DNA from 3 places in the Desulfitobacterium metallireducens DSM 15288 genome. Region 2 is predicted to be linked to each of the others. Evidence: predicted binding sites of a transcription regulator. Region 2 holds the regulator's gene; each other region holds the start of a gene.

Region 1 (4,293 bases), 890 kb from region 2:
AAACTGCGAATAACGATCATTAAGCATCAAAACATAGCCTTCTGCATCGGTGATAACCACGGAAATAGGAATATCTCCAAAAATAGCATCAAGAAGGTTGATGGTTTCTTCGCATAACGTCATATTCAAACACTTACTCATGTGGACCCCTTCTTTCCTAAAAAGAGTGTTTAATCTAAAAAGTCGCTCTAATGACAAAAGCACCTAAAAAGGCGCTTCATGATACGTGTATCTTTAATTTAGTATATCCATTTCTACAAAAAAAGAAAGAGTATACTATCACATGTATACTCTAATTAAACATGTACTTTATTCCATATATGACTTTTCCTGATTGATCTTGCTCTCACCCTTCTTCACCGCCTATACTATAAGGAGACTGAACTAGAAAGGAAATGACACTGATGCTCTATCGCAAATTTGGCAAATTAGATTTTGAAGCCTCTATACTAGGCTTTGGCTGTATGCGTCTTCCCATATTCGATGGGGATGCAGGCAAGATCAACGAAGATGAAGCAATTCGCATGATTCGTTATGCGATTGATCAAGGCATTAATTACATAGACACCGCCTATTTCTACCATAAAGGGCAAAGTGAATTTCTTGTAGGCAAAGCTCTTCAAGAGGGGTATCGTGAAAAAGTGAAGCTCGCCACAAAACTTCCGATTGGGCGCGCCGAAAGTTATGAAGATTTTGACCGTCTGCTTAACGAACAACTGAGTAAACTCTCTACCGACCATATCGATTTTTATCTTCTCCATGGGCTTGATCGCGAATCCTGGGATAAATCGCGCAAATTAGGTGTTTTGCGCTTTTTAGACCAAGCTTTAGCCGATGGTCGAATTCGTTATGCTGGTTTCTCCTTCCATGATGACTACTCCGTATTCCAAGAAATCGTTGATGCTTATTCTTGGACTTTCTGCCAAATTCAATATAACTACATGGACTCTGCCTATCAAGCAGGGACAGCTGGATTGAAGTATGCTGCTGCAAAAGGACTCGCCATCATTATCATGGAGCCCATTAAAGGCGGTAAACTTGCTAAAATCCCGCCTGATGTTATTCAAGAACTCTGGGATCGCTCTCCCATCAACCGCACACCTGCTGAATGGGCTTTGCGCTGGGTCTGGAATCACCCCGAAGTCACCATTGTTTTAAGTGGAATGAGCACTCTGGATCAGGTTCAAGAAAATCTCAACACCGCTTCACAATCTTTGCCCGGCTCCTTAATCTCTGAAGAATTAGCTCTTATTCAAAAGGTAAAAGAAAGATATCGTTCTCTCACAAAAGTCGACTGCACCGCTTGTGGCTATTGCCAGCCCTGCCCTTCGGGAGTAGATATTCCTAGTAATTTTACAGTATATAATGATGCTTATATCTATGATGATCTCGCTACTTCGCGTCGGTCATATCAACAGTTTTTTAAAGAAGAAGAACGTGCCTCTGCGTGTATCGAGTGTGGTAACTGTGAAGAAGCCTGCCCGCAGCATCTTAAAATTCGAGATTACTTGAAAGCGGTTCATCACACTTTAGGAGCCATATAACTCAATTTTTAATGAGTTACCCCTTCGTCCATTTATCTTTGTTAACAAATACTTATCCATTTCGCTTCCTAAAACTTTCCAGTATATCTATGCTCAAAAAGGACAAATTAGTATTACTGATTCGCGAATCAATGCCTCAGAATTCAAATGCTCTCTCACAATCGAAAAGTTTCAGAACAGTTTCGAACTTTACGAGAACATAAGGAGGTTACGATCATGGCGAAATACAATTTACCAGTGGACAAAAACACAATTGCAAGCGAACTCGGTGTTCAATTAGGTGGAGACAAAACCGCTCGTCAAAACGGCTCTGTTGGTGGCGAAATGGTTCGTCGAACCTTTGAAAGCTTTGGCAAACACTAATCTCTTCATATATTCGCGAATCAATGCCTCAGAATCAAATGTCTCTCACAATCGAAAAGGTCTCAGAACAGTTTCGAACTAACGAGAACATAAGGAGGTTACATTCATGGCGAAATACAATTTACCAGTGGACAAAAACACAATTGCAGGTGAACTCGGTGTTCAATTAGGCGGGGACAAGACTGCTCGCCAAAACGGATCCGTTGGTGGCGAAATGGTTCGTCGAACCTTTGAAAGCTTTGGCAAACGTTAAACTCCTCTCCTTAAATTAGGTTATCCATAAATTACAAGGCTACCCAAGACGTACAAATGTACTTCCTGGGTAGCCTTCTTCATTCTCTAATCATTTTTTATTTCGAACACACATTTAAATTAATTCAAGATTGATAAAGAACATATATTCGCATATAATATATTGTATAGAACGAACGAATTACAACTTCCAAACGGTGGTGAAGGAAATGGGTCAGAGAATCATTTTTCATATTGATGTAAATTCCGCTTATCTTTCCTGGGAGGCTGTGTATCGTTTACAGCATGGCAACCCTGTTGATTTACGCGAGATTCCCTCCGTTGTCGGTGGGGATCCGACCACACGGCATGGAATCGTCCTCACTAAATCCATTCCTGCTAAAAAATTTAAGATTCAAACAGGAGAAACGCTCTATTCTGCCCTTTCCAAATATCCAGAACTGGTGATCGCCAAGCCCAATTATCTGCTCTATCGTCAATGCAGTCAAGCCCTCGGTAATATTTTAAAAGAATACTCTCCCTTAATTCAGCAATTCTCTATTGACGAGTATTTTCTCGATTTCACTCAAATGAAAAACCTGTTTGGGGATCCTGTCAAAACGGCTTATCGTATCAAAAATAGAATCAAAGAGGAGTTAGGATTCACCGTAAATATTGGGATCTCAACCAACAAACTTCTGGCAAAAATGGCCTCCGAATTTGAAAAACCAGATAAAGTCCATACCCTCTTTCCGCAGGAGATTCCTACCAAGATGTGGCCCCTGCCTATTGAAGAACTTTTCATGGTGGGCAGGGCAACCACGCGCAAACTTCGCAGCCGAGGAATCCAAACGATCGGCGACCTTGCTCATTGTGATGTTCGTCTGTTGCTGCCCAGCCTAAAAAGCTTCGGTAGGCTCGTTTGGAATTATGCCAATGGAATTGAGAATTCACCCATTAAGCCCGGAGGTCGAATTAATATCAAAGGAATGGGAAATTCCACAACAATGTCTTTTGATGTTGACGACCGTCAAAAAGCCCATCTTGTGCTTCTTTCCCTCGTGGAAACGGTTTCAGCCCGTTTAAGACAAGATCATAGTCAGTCCTGCCTTATTGCCATTTCCTTTCGGACTAACGAATTTCTCTCTTACTCTCATCAGCGTAAATTGAGCCATACCACCGACTGTACGAATGAAATCTGGGAAATCGCCTGCCAACTTTTTGATGAACTATGGCAAGGTCAGCCCTTACGCCACATGGGAGTTCGGGTTTCTGACTTATGTCAAGATGATTTCGTTCAGCTATCGCTATTTGAAAAAGATTATACGAAACTTAGAAAACTTGACCAAGCCGTTGATTCCATTCGTTCTCGTTTCGGTTCCCAGTCAATCATCCGTTCTTCCTACCTCCATTCTGGACTTCACTCCATGACAGGAGGGGTTATCGAAGAGGAGGATTATCCGATGATGTCCAGCATTCTATGAAGAAAACTCGCTTCATTCTTCTTGATTAATGGAGGTGTTAGCCCATGAAAATTCTTATGCAGCCTGTTGAGATGGTTGCGCGTTTTTCCTCAGACGGTAATCTGCGACCCGTCAAATATCAAATTGCATCTGAAGGAGAACCTATGGTCATTCGGGTGGATCAAATTCTTTTTAAAACTGAAGAAAAGCTCGCCGGAAATCGCATGCTTCTCTTTCGCTGTCAAAGCGAGATTAATGGTTTTGCTAAGATCTTTGAATTAAAATACGAACTCAATACATGTAAATGGTTTTTATATAAAATGTAGTTTCTTTCTATATTATACAAGTGGATATAAATTCCGGTCTTCTTTATCTAAACGATTTTTCAGGGCGTCAATTATCGTCTTGGATTCAGCTACGAACTTTTGAGGATCAGCCTTAATCTTCGAAGCGAGCATATATGTACGTTTATACTCCATAAAATCAGCTGCCAAATACCCCATTTCCCGATTGAGTTGCTCAGCAATCTTTCGGATATTTTCAGTGGTTGAGCGACCTAGAGTTGGATAAATATATTCATCCTCTGATTTTAAATGGAGAACTAATGTTCCCGAAAGTTGGCTGATTTTTAAAGATAATTCAAAAGCCTGTCCAGTGACATCACCTGCGCCAATCCCTAGTTCGATTTCACT
Region 2 (4,293 bases):
AAACCTGGTGTTTGAATCATTGATTCAGGGCTACTTCCTATATTCCGTAATGCTGCTTGCGTTCGTAAAGTTGAAATCCCTCGATCTAAGAGATTTTGGGTATCTTTATAGCGATTTTCACTTCCTAATAAAACAAGGATTAAATCTCCGTCCATCCTTGTGATATATGTGACAAGGCACTGACCCGCCTCAGTGGTCGTTCCTGTTTTTAATCCTTGCACTCCAGGATATAAGCCAAGAAATTCATTTGTATTATTGACAATAATACTCTTTTTAAGTCCGTTAGAGCCTGTCCACTCTACCTTTCCCTCTTCCTTCTCCACATATTGCATCAACGTTTTATTGTGTATAAAATCGATCGCAATTTTAGAGAGGTCTTGGGCCGTAGAATATTGATCAAGTGCGGGTAATCCATTTGGAGTCTGAAAACGTGAACTATTGCAGCCCAATTGGAGTGCATATTGATTCATTGCCTCAACAAAGGCAGGAAGTGACCCTTTCGCTGCAACAGCTAAGGCAACTGCAGCATCGTTCGAACTTGGCAAATATAGTGCAGTTAACAAATCTTTAACAAGGAGGGTATCGCCTGGTTTCAAGCCCAAAGTAGAATTTTCAATCACTACCTCGTTTCCTAGCGTTACAACATCTTCTTCATGAAGGGTTTGCATAGCTACTAGACCGGTCAGCAGTTTTACCGTGCTGGCCGGGGCACGCTGTAGCGTCTCATTTTGTGCGAGGAGTATATCCTGATTTTGGGCATTGATAAGATAATAACTTGGGGTATTAAGACTTTTGTCCTCATTCGATTGTTTCACAGTAGATTGGTATACAGTAGGTTGAGTTGCAGAGATCGATCGAGAAGGATAAGTCAAAGAAAGTGTATTTATAATAAAAGCTATAACCCATATTAAACTCATGAGAATAATCTTTTTACGTTTCATAATGTTCCTTTCGATCCTTCCTTATCAACCCTTATATAATAATTAATTATTAGCTATTCGGCAAGTATTGAATTCAATAGGATTAGGTTGGATAATGTTCCCAAACAGCTAAGAACGGGTATGGGTTAATCCAAGTTCCATCCGGAATTTGAATTCCGAAGTGTAAGTGATCTGGAGTAGTTAATGCATCTCCAGTGTGCCCCATCGTTCCGATAGGATCGCCCTTTAGAATAGATTGACCGATCTTCAATGAGGGTTCAATTTGTTTAAGATGAGCGTAGTAGTAATAATTACCGTCTTCTCCTCGGATTCCCACTCGTTCTCCTCCCAGGCGATTCCAGCCCAATTTTTCGATTTTGCCAGAACTCACGCTAAATAGAGGGGTTCCTTCCTTGGCAAAGAGATCTGTTCCCTCATGTTTACGTATTCCACCCTCTCGATCTGCACCCCAACTATCTTCATACCAAGGTTTTCCCTGAACCGGAAAGGCATAACGCTGCGGTTCAAATAAAGGATATTTAATCAAAAGTGTTCTTCTCGCCTTCACATCATGGATCAACTGTTGAGAAAGAGCCGCAGATTTCCAATTGATTTTACCGAAGGCAATTCCATGCTTCAATTGCTGAACAATCGGAGAAGCATCTTGTTTCGAAAGTGTTGATTGTACAGCTAAAAGATCTGCCCATCCTGTTTTAGAAAGATTTTTGCCTTCATTTTGACTATCGAGTATAATTTCTGAAGCAATACTTGTTAAATATGGAAATGCATGAGGTGAAATAGCTGGGGTCTCATTAAGTAATTTCCAGGATATCCATCCCATACTTAAGATTAAGAGAATTTGTAGGGCAAGAACAAAAGTGCGAGAAACGGAGTTTATAATTTTTCTCAAGATCATCCCACCTTAAGCACATTATACTTAAATGATATGGGAAGAATTTAATTTTATTACGAACATTTGTTTGCACTTTGCTATCTCAAATGGTAAAATGTTCATAAGAAATTGTGGGAGGTAATACTGTGTATCCTGATTTATCTCAACGTCAAAACGCGATACTCAAATTTATTAAGCAAGAAATTAGAGTGAAAGGATATCCCCCCTCGGTTCGTGAAATAGGAGATGCAGTTGGTTTAATGTCCAGTTCTACCGTGCATGGGCATCTACAAACTTTAGAAGATAAAGGTTATATCCGTCGCGATCCCATCAAGCCAAGAGCTATAGAAGTTTTGGAAAGTGCGAATGATGTCGTTGAAAAGAAAGTGGTCCACGTTCCAATCGTTGGACGAGTTACGGCGGGCCAACCTATTTTAGCACAAGAAAATATTGAGGATACCTTTCCCCTACCGTTGGACTTCGTCAATGATGATAAAGTGTTCTTATTAAAAGTCCGTGGGGAAAGCATGATTAATGCTGGAATCCTCAATGGGGATCTTATCTTGGTCAGACAACAAAGTACAGCTAGTAATGGAGAAATCGTCGTTGCAATGATTGGGGATGAAGCAACGGTCAAACGTTTTTACCGTGAGAAAACATTGATTCGTTTACAACCTGAAAACTCGTTAATGGAACCTATTTATTCACAAGATGTAACGATCTTAGGCAAAGTCATTGGGGTCTTTCGTTTTCTTCATTAAACCACGAAATTATTAATAAATTAAAAGGAAGTGAGTTTCTTCATAAACTCACTTCCTTTTTTATACTTTCATTACAGTGCTAACGTGAAATTCTACGGTTGCGAAGATCCTTAAAACGTTCTAAACCCAAAGAAATTAAACGGTCGATAAGTTCCAAATAAGGGATCCCTGAAGCCTCCCATAGTTTGGGATACATCGAAATCTGAGTAAAACCTGGCATTGTATTGATTTCATTGACGTAAATCTTCTGATCTGAAGTGAGGAAGAAGTCGACTCTACTTAGGCCAGATGCTTCCACAGCCTGGAATGCTTTAACTGCCATTTTTTGAAGTTTATTCATAGTTTCAGTCTCAAGCGGGGCTGGAATAAGCAAACGTGAACTAGTGTCATGATACTTAGCTTCATAATCATAAAAGTCGTTTGCTGGCAGGATTTCTCCAGGAACAGAAGCTTGAGGAGATTCATTGCCTAAGACGCTAACCTCAATTTCACGTCCATTGATATTTTCTTCAATAACAAGCTTTCGATCATATAAGGCAGCCAATTCAATCGATTTTCTTAAGTCTTCTCGATTATATGCTTTTGAAATTCCGACACTCGATCCGAGATTCGCCGGTTTAATAAAACAGGGATAACCGATTTCTAATTCGATACGGTTAAGAATTTGATCAGAATCATCATTATACTGAGTACGCAACAACGTAAAAGTACGAGCCATTGGCAAACCTGCCTCAGCAAATACAGCTTTCATCCGATCTTTATCCATTCCTAAAGAGGCACCAAGCACTCCTGAGCCAACATACGGTACATTAGACATTTCAAATAGCCCTTGAATTGTACCATCCTCGCCAAAAGGTCCATGAAGAACCGGAAAGATTATATCGAATTTTCCTTGGTTGGGAAGCTCTTTTCCGTCAAGAGCAACGAAACGTGGATCTGAAGGGTCATGAACTAATGTAACCTGGGGATTATCGTTAGAAACAACATCAGAAGTTTTCCAATCCTTTGGTTCTACTCCCCAGAACCATTTTCCCCCCTTCGATATACCAATAGTTTGCACCTCATAACGGGTACGATCCAGCGCATTTAAGACCGATTGGGCAGACTCCAGAGAAACCTCGTGTTCTCCAGACTGTCCTCCGAATAGTACCATTATCGACTTCATTTTGCTCATCTTATGTACCCCCCTCTTCCGAAGTATTAAATTCTAATTTCAATATATGCAGAACTATACACTACGTGTCCTCAACTAACGAGCTAAAGGTCCAAAGTGGTTAAGCGGCCAGTAACGAAATAAAGTCCTACCTGTAACGTTTTGTGCAGGTAAAAAGCCCCATTCTCTTGAATCAGCACTATTATTACGGTTATCTCCCATGACAAACAAGGAATTTTCTGGAACAACGATCGGACCGAAATCTTCCTTAGGGTGTTCATTAAGATACGGTTCAATAAGTTTTTGTCCATTAACATAAGTATCATGATTTTTAATCTCAACTTTATCCCCAGGCATGGCGATCAACCGTTTGATAAAATCATCTGAAGAATGGGCGCTTGCGGGAGGATGAAAAACAATAATATCCCCAGGCTGAAGTTCGCCAAAATTCTTGAAGAAAAATTTGTCAACAATGACGCGATCTTGAAGCTGGATTGTGGGTAGCATAGAGCCTGTAGGAATAATGCGGGCTTCAATGACAAAGGTCCGGATGAGCCAGGATAAAGC
Region 3 (4,293 bases), 350 kb from region 2:
TACGGAAACAGGCTTCTTAATTGAGTTTAATATCTTTTCAAAAAATTGTCAAGAATATCCTTGATTCAGCGGTTTTCAGCGACTATATGAATCATCAAGATGGTTTAATTCCATCTCGATGATTCATATAGCGCTTGGCGAATAATCTCCTGAGGATATCCTTTTTGCATCAATTTTTGTCCTATTTTTTGTTTAAGAAAAGGTTCTCGTGGAATATGCATATAGGTCTTCTTATATTGATATGAACTTTCCCACCGTCTACCTTCTTCAGACCACATTTTTTTTGCCAAATCAATACATTGGGTTAATTCTTGTTCAGGCTCATATATTTCTTCCAATACCTCATCAATAAGCTCTACAGCAATGCCACGCTTTATTAGTTCCTGCTTAACCCGTTTGAGAGAATAGCTCACTAATTTAGTTTGAGCGAAAGAAACCGCTAATGCTCTGTCATTTACATAACCCCATCCTTTGACTCTTACCATGGCCTCCGCTATTTCTGTTTCAGAATAGCCTTTCTTTTCAAGCCTAGTCTCAAGTTCATAGTAAGTTAAAGCTCGTCTACTCAGATAGGTTAGAGCAGAATCGAGTGCGCTTTTTAAATCGTTAACCTTATTCTTCATCACCAAGTCCAGGTTCTGGAGTATCATCAGTAGAAGGCACATTGGCGAGGTCGATATTTCCTCGAATTTGTTGTTCGATCTCTCTTTCAATCTCTGGATGTTGTTTTATATATTCCTTCGCATTTTCTCTACCTTGACCCAACCGTTCCCCATTATAGGAGTACCAAGCACCAGATTTGTTGATAATATCCATATCTGTACCGACGTCAATTATGCACCCTTCACGAGAAATTCCTTCGCCGTACATAATATCAAATTCTGCCGTTTTAAATGGAGGTGCCACTTTATTCTTAACAACCTTAACCTTTGTACGATTACCAATCATTTCTTGTCCCTGTTTCAGGGTTTCTGTCCGCCGCACATCCAGCCGAATCGTAGCATAGAACTTTAGTGCCCGACCGCCAGTCGTCGTTTCCGGATTACCAAACATAATTCCTACTTTTTCGCGAAGTTGATTAATAAAAATTACTGACGCATGGCTTTTGCTAATGACACCCGTTAATTTACGTAAAGCCTGTGACATTAAGCGAGCATGTAATCCCACGTGGGAGTCTCCCATCTCGCCTTCAATTTCAGCCCGAGGTACCAGTGCAGCCACGGAATCAATAACTACAACATCGACCGCTCCGCTCCGAACTAAGGCTTCACAAATTTCTAATCCCTGTTCTCCCGTATCAGGCTGGGAAATGAGTAAATTATCAATATCGACGCCAATCGACTTCGCATAGACAGGATCTAGGGCATGTTCAGCATCGATAAATGCCGCTGTCCCCCCCATTTTCTGTGACTCAGCAACAATATGCAAAGCTACTGTCGTTTTTCCTGAGGACTCTGGTCCATAAATTTCAATCATTCTTCCCCGGGGTATTCCTCCCACGCCCAAGGCTATATCCAAGGATAAGGCACCCGTCGGGATAACATCAACTACCATCTTCGCAGAAGCTTCTCCCAGTCTCATGATGGAACCCTTCCCAAACTGCTTTTCAATCTGGCTTAATGCCACATCTAAAGCCTTTAGCTTGTCCGTCCCTGCCATCAATTTTCCTCCCTTTAACTCAAAAATCAGTTTACAAACGTCAAAAACAAAACATTTGTTCGATTTAATTATACTTTATCCTTCAACCATGTCAATCACTTTTATGGGATAATACAATCTCTGACAAAATGCAATAGGAAACAACAATATATAAAAAAACTCCCAGAGTAGTCGTCAATATTTTACTACTCTGGGTATATTGGATTGTGATCTTTATGCAATTTCATGCTCATCCTCTTGTTCCACAGATTTTAACTTATTCCTTTTCTTCAATGCATTTCCAATAATAATAACACACATCGCAAACACACCTGGAATCAGATAATTAAGAATCGGTATTTCCGATAGGAAACTAAAATATGAGTCATTTAATATCATACCACCTGCGGTAAATCCTAACAGACCAGCACCCAGAGAAACCAACCAGGGCCATTTTTTCATAAACTTTGAAATAATATTACTACCAAAAATGACGATTGGAATGCTAATCATTAAACCAAATACTAAGAGTAATATATTTCCTTTAGCTGCACCTGCTACAGCAAGGACATTATCCAAACTCATTAAGAAGTCAGCAAAAATAATGGTTTGAATGGCTTCCTTAAGACTTCCTGCTGCTTTAACGTTTTCATCATCATGTTTATCCTTGAGAAGGTTAATAGCGATCCCCGATAATAATACTCCTCCCACAGCCTGGATGAATGGTAGTTTTAAGAGCATAATTGCAACCGTCGCGAGAAAAATTCTAAGAGCGACTGCGCCAAAGGTTCCCCAGAATATCCCTTTCTTTCGATCCCTGTCATTTAAACGGAGTGTCGCTAAAGCGATAACTACTGCATTGTCTCCGCTTAAAATTAAATCGATAGCAACAATACTTAGTACTCCTCCTAATAGTCCTGCCATTGACTTTTTCATCCCTTTTACAAAAATTTTCCCTGAACAAGTCTTAAATATAACTTCTAACTTATTATATTATCATTCTTCCGAGAGATTGTCGAACTGAGAAACGCCTATGTACTTATAGTTAATATTCTGTTTCTGGCTAAATATCTTAATTAAAAAACAGGATAGCGTTTTAATTTTTAACGCTATCCTGTTTCATGTTACAAATGTTTCTCTAGTGCAACATTTGGTTTACCGAGCTTTTGCGGGCTCAACATTAACCTTCCGTCCTTTAATGAAGTTTTGATGCATACAACTGAGGACTCGGTTCGCATACTCTTCAGGTACTTCAACGAAAGTAAATTTATCATAAATATTGATCATCCCAATGATATTTCCAGGTATGCCACTTTCATCTGCAATCCAGCGTACAATATCCTGCGGCCTAATTTGTTGAAGTCGCCCAATATTCATAAACATGCGAACCATACCTTGAGCTGCTCCCGTGTTTCCAAAGCTAAATTCTTCATCGTTATCGTCAGTCCGCTCTTCGGCTCCTTCAACAGCAAATTGTAGCGCAGCAGCGGCGACATCGATCGAGTCATATTCTTCAACTAGGGCACTAACAATCGGGCGATACGTTGCCAAATGGTCCTTTTGCAACAACTTAATGAGTTGTTCTTTTAGGTTATCTGCTTGTCGTTCACTCACATCTGCTAAGGAAGGAAGTTCTTTCCGAATAATACGCGTCTTAATCAGGCGTTCAATCAAGCGAAGTTGACGATATTCTTTTGAGGAGATCAACGTGATAGCTTGACCCTTCCGTCCTGCCCGCCCGGTCCGACCGATCCGATGAACATAAGATTCAGGATCCTGAGGAATATCGAAGTTAATAACGTGGGTTACGTTATCAATATCTAAACCACGGGCTGCAACATCTGTTGCCACGAGTAGTTCAATCTTACCATCCCGGAAGCGTTTCATAACACGATCCCGTTGTTGTTGGCTTAAATCCCCGTGCAGTGCATCTGCAAAATATCCCCGTGCTTCCAAACTCGCAACGAGTTCGTCAACCCCGCGTTTCGTCCGGCAAAAAATAATAGCTTGCCCAATATCTTCCATGTCGATAATTCGGCAAAGTGCATCAACCTTAATTTTATCCCGAGTCTCATAGAATACCTGTTCAATAAGAGGTACGGTCAATTCATCTCGGCTGACAGCAACAGATTTAGGGTCTTTCATATAATGTTGGGCTAACTTACGAATAGCGAGTGGCATTGTTGCCGAAAATAGCATTACTTGACGATCTTCTGGGGGAACTTCTTTTAAAATGTGCTCAATATCTTCCACGAAGCCCATATCTAGCATTTCATCTGCTTCATCAAGCACGACCATTTTAACATATTGCAGTTTCAAGGTTCCCCGCTTCAGATGATCAAGAATCCGTCCTGGTGTTCCCACAACGACTTGGCTTCCGAAGCGAAGGGCTCTTATTTGACGATCAATCGATTGTCCTCCGTAGATAGGCAAAATCTTAACATGGCGATACTTTCCAATTTTCGCAAGCTCTTCAGACACTTGCACTGCAAGTTCTCGCGTTGGGCTTAAAATAATGGCTTGAACGGCTTGGAACTTTGGGTTTACTTTTTCGATGATGGGAATACCAAAAGCTGCAGTTTTACCAGTTCCCGTCTGAGCCTGTCCAATTAAATCAACACCTTCAAGCGCTAAAGGGATTGCTTCTTTCTGAAT

What was found. The regulator LexA, encoded in region 2, represses DNA repair genes until DNA is damaged. The targets are predictions, from matches to a motif close to CNAACANNTGTTNG.
Region 1: DESME_RS03065 (Y-family DNA polymerase) is a predicted target of LexA. The motif match lies at 2,298-2,311, and genes of this name have one in related genera.
Region 3: recA (recombinase RecA) is a predicted target of LexA. The motif match lies at 1,708-1,721, and genes of this name have one in related genera.

The regions. Positions count from the first base shown of each region.
Region 1 is NZ_CP007032.1:636,313-640,605, reverse strand. Features, by position in the region: gene DESME_RS03085 (sigma-54 interaction domain-containing protein) at 1-141, opposite strand, end outside; gene DESME_RS03080 (aldo/keto reductase) at 405-1,544, shown strand; gene DESME_RS03075 (alpha/beta-type small acid-soluble spore protein) at 1,761-1,907, shown strand; gene DESME_RS03070 (small, acid-soluble spore protein, alpha/beta type) at 2,014-2,160, shown strand; gene DESME_RS03065 (Y-family DNA polymerase) at 2,369-3,622, shown strand; gene DESME_RS03060 (hypothetical protein) at 3,667-3,927, shown strand; gene DESME_RS03055 (hemerythrin domain-containing protein) at 3,940-4,293, opposite strand, start outside.
Region 2 is NZ_CP007032.1:1,525,013-1,529,305, reverse strand. Features, by position in the region: gene DESME_RS07340 (D-alanyl-D-alanine carboxypeptidase family protein) at 1-941, opposite strand, end outside; gene DESME_RS07335 (M23 family metallopeptidase) at 1,024-1,836, opposite strand; gene lexA (transcriptional repressor LexA) at 1,959-2,573, shown strand; gene DESME_RS07325 (D-alanine--D-alanine ligase) at 2,653-3,747, opposite strand; gene lepB (signal peptidase I) at 3,823-4,293, opposite strand, start outside.
Region 3 is NZ_CP007032.1:1,176,743-1,181,035, reverse strand. Features, by position in the region: gene DESME_RS05710 (regulatory protein RecX) at 105-650, opposite strand; gene recA (recombinase RecA) at 613-1,659, opposite strand; gene DESME_RS05700 (TerC family protein) at 1,873-2,562, opposite strand; gene DESME_RS05695 (DEAD/DEAH box helicase) at 2,794-4,293, opposite strand, start outside.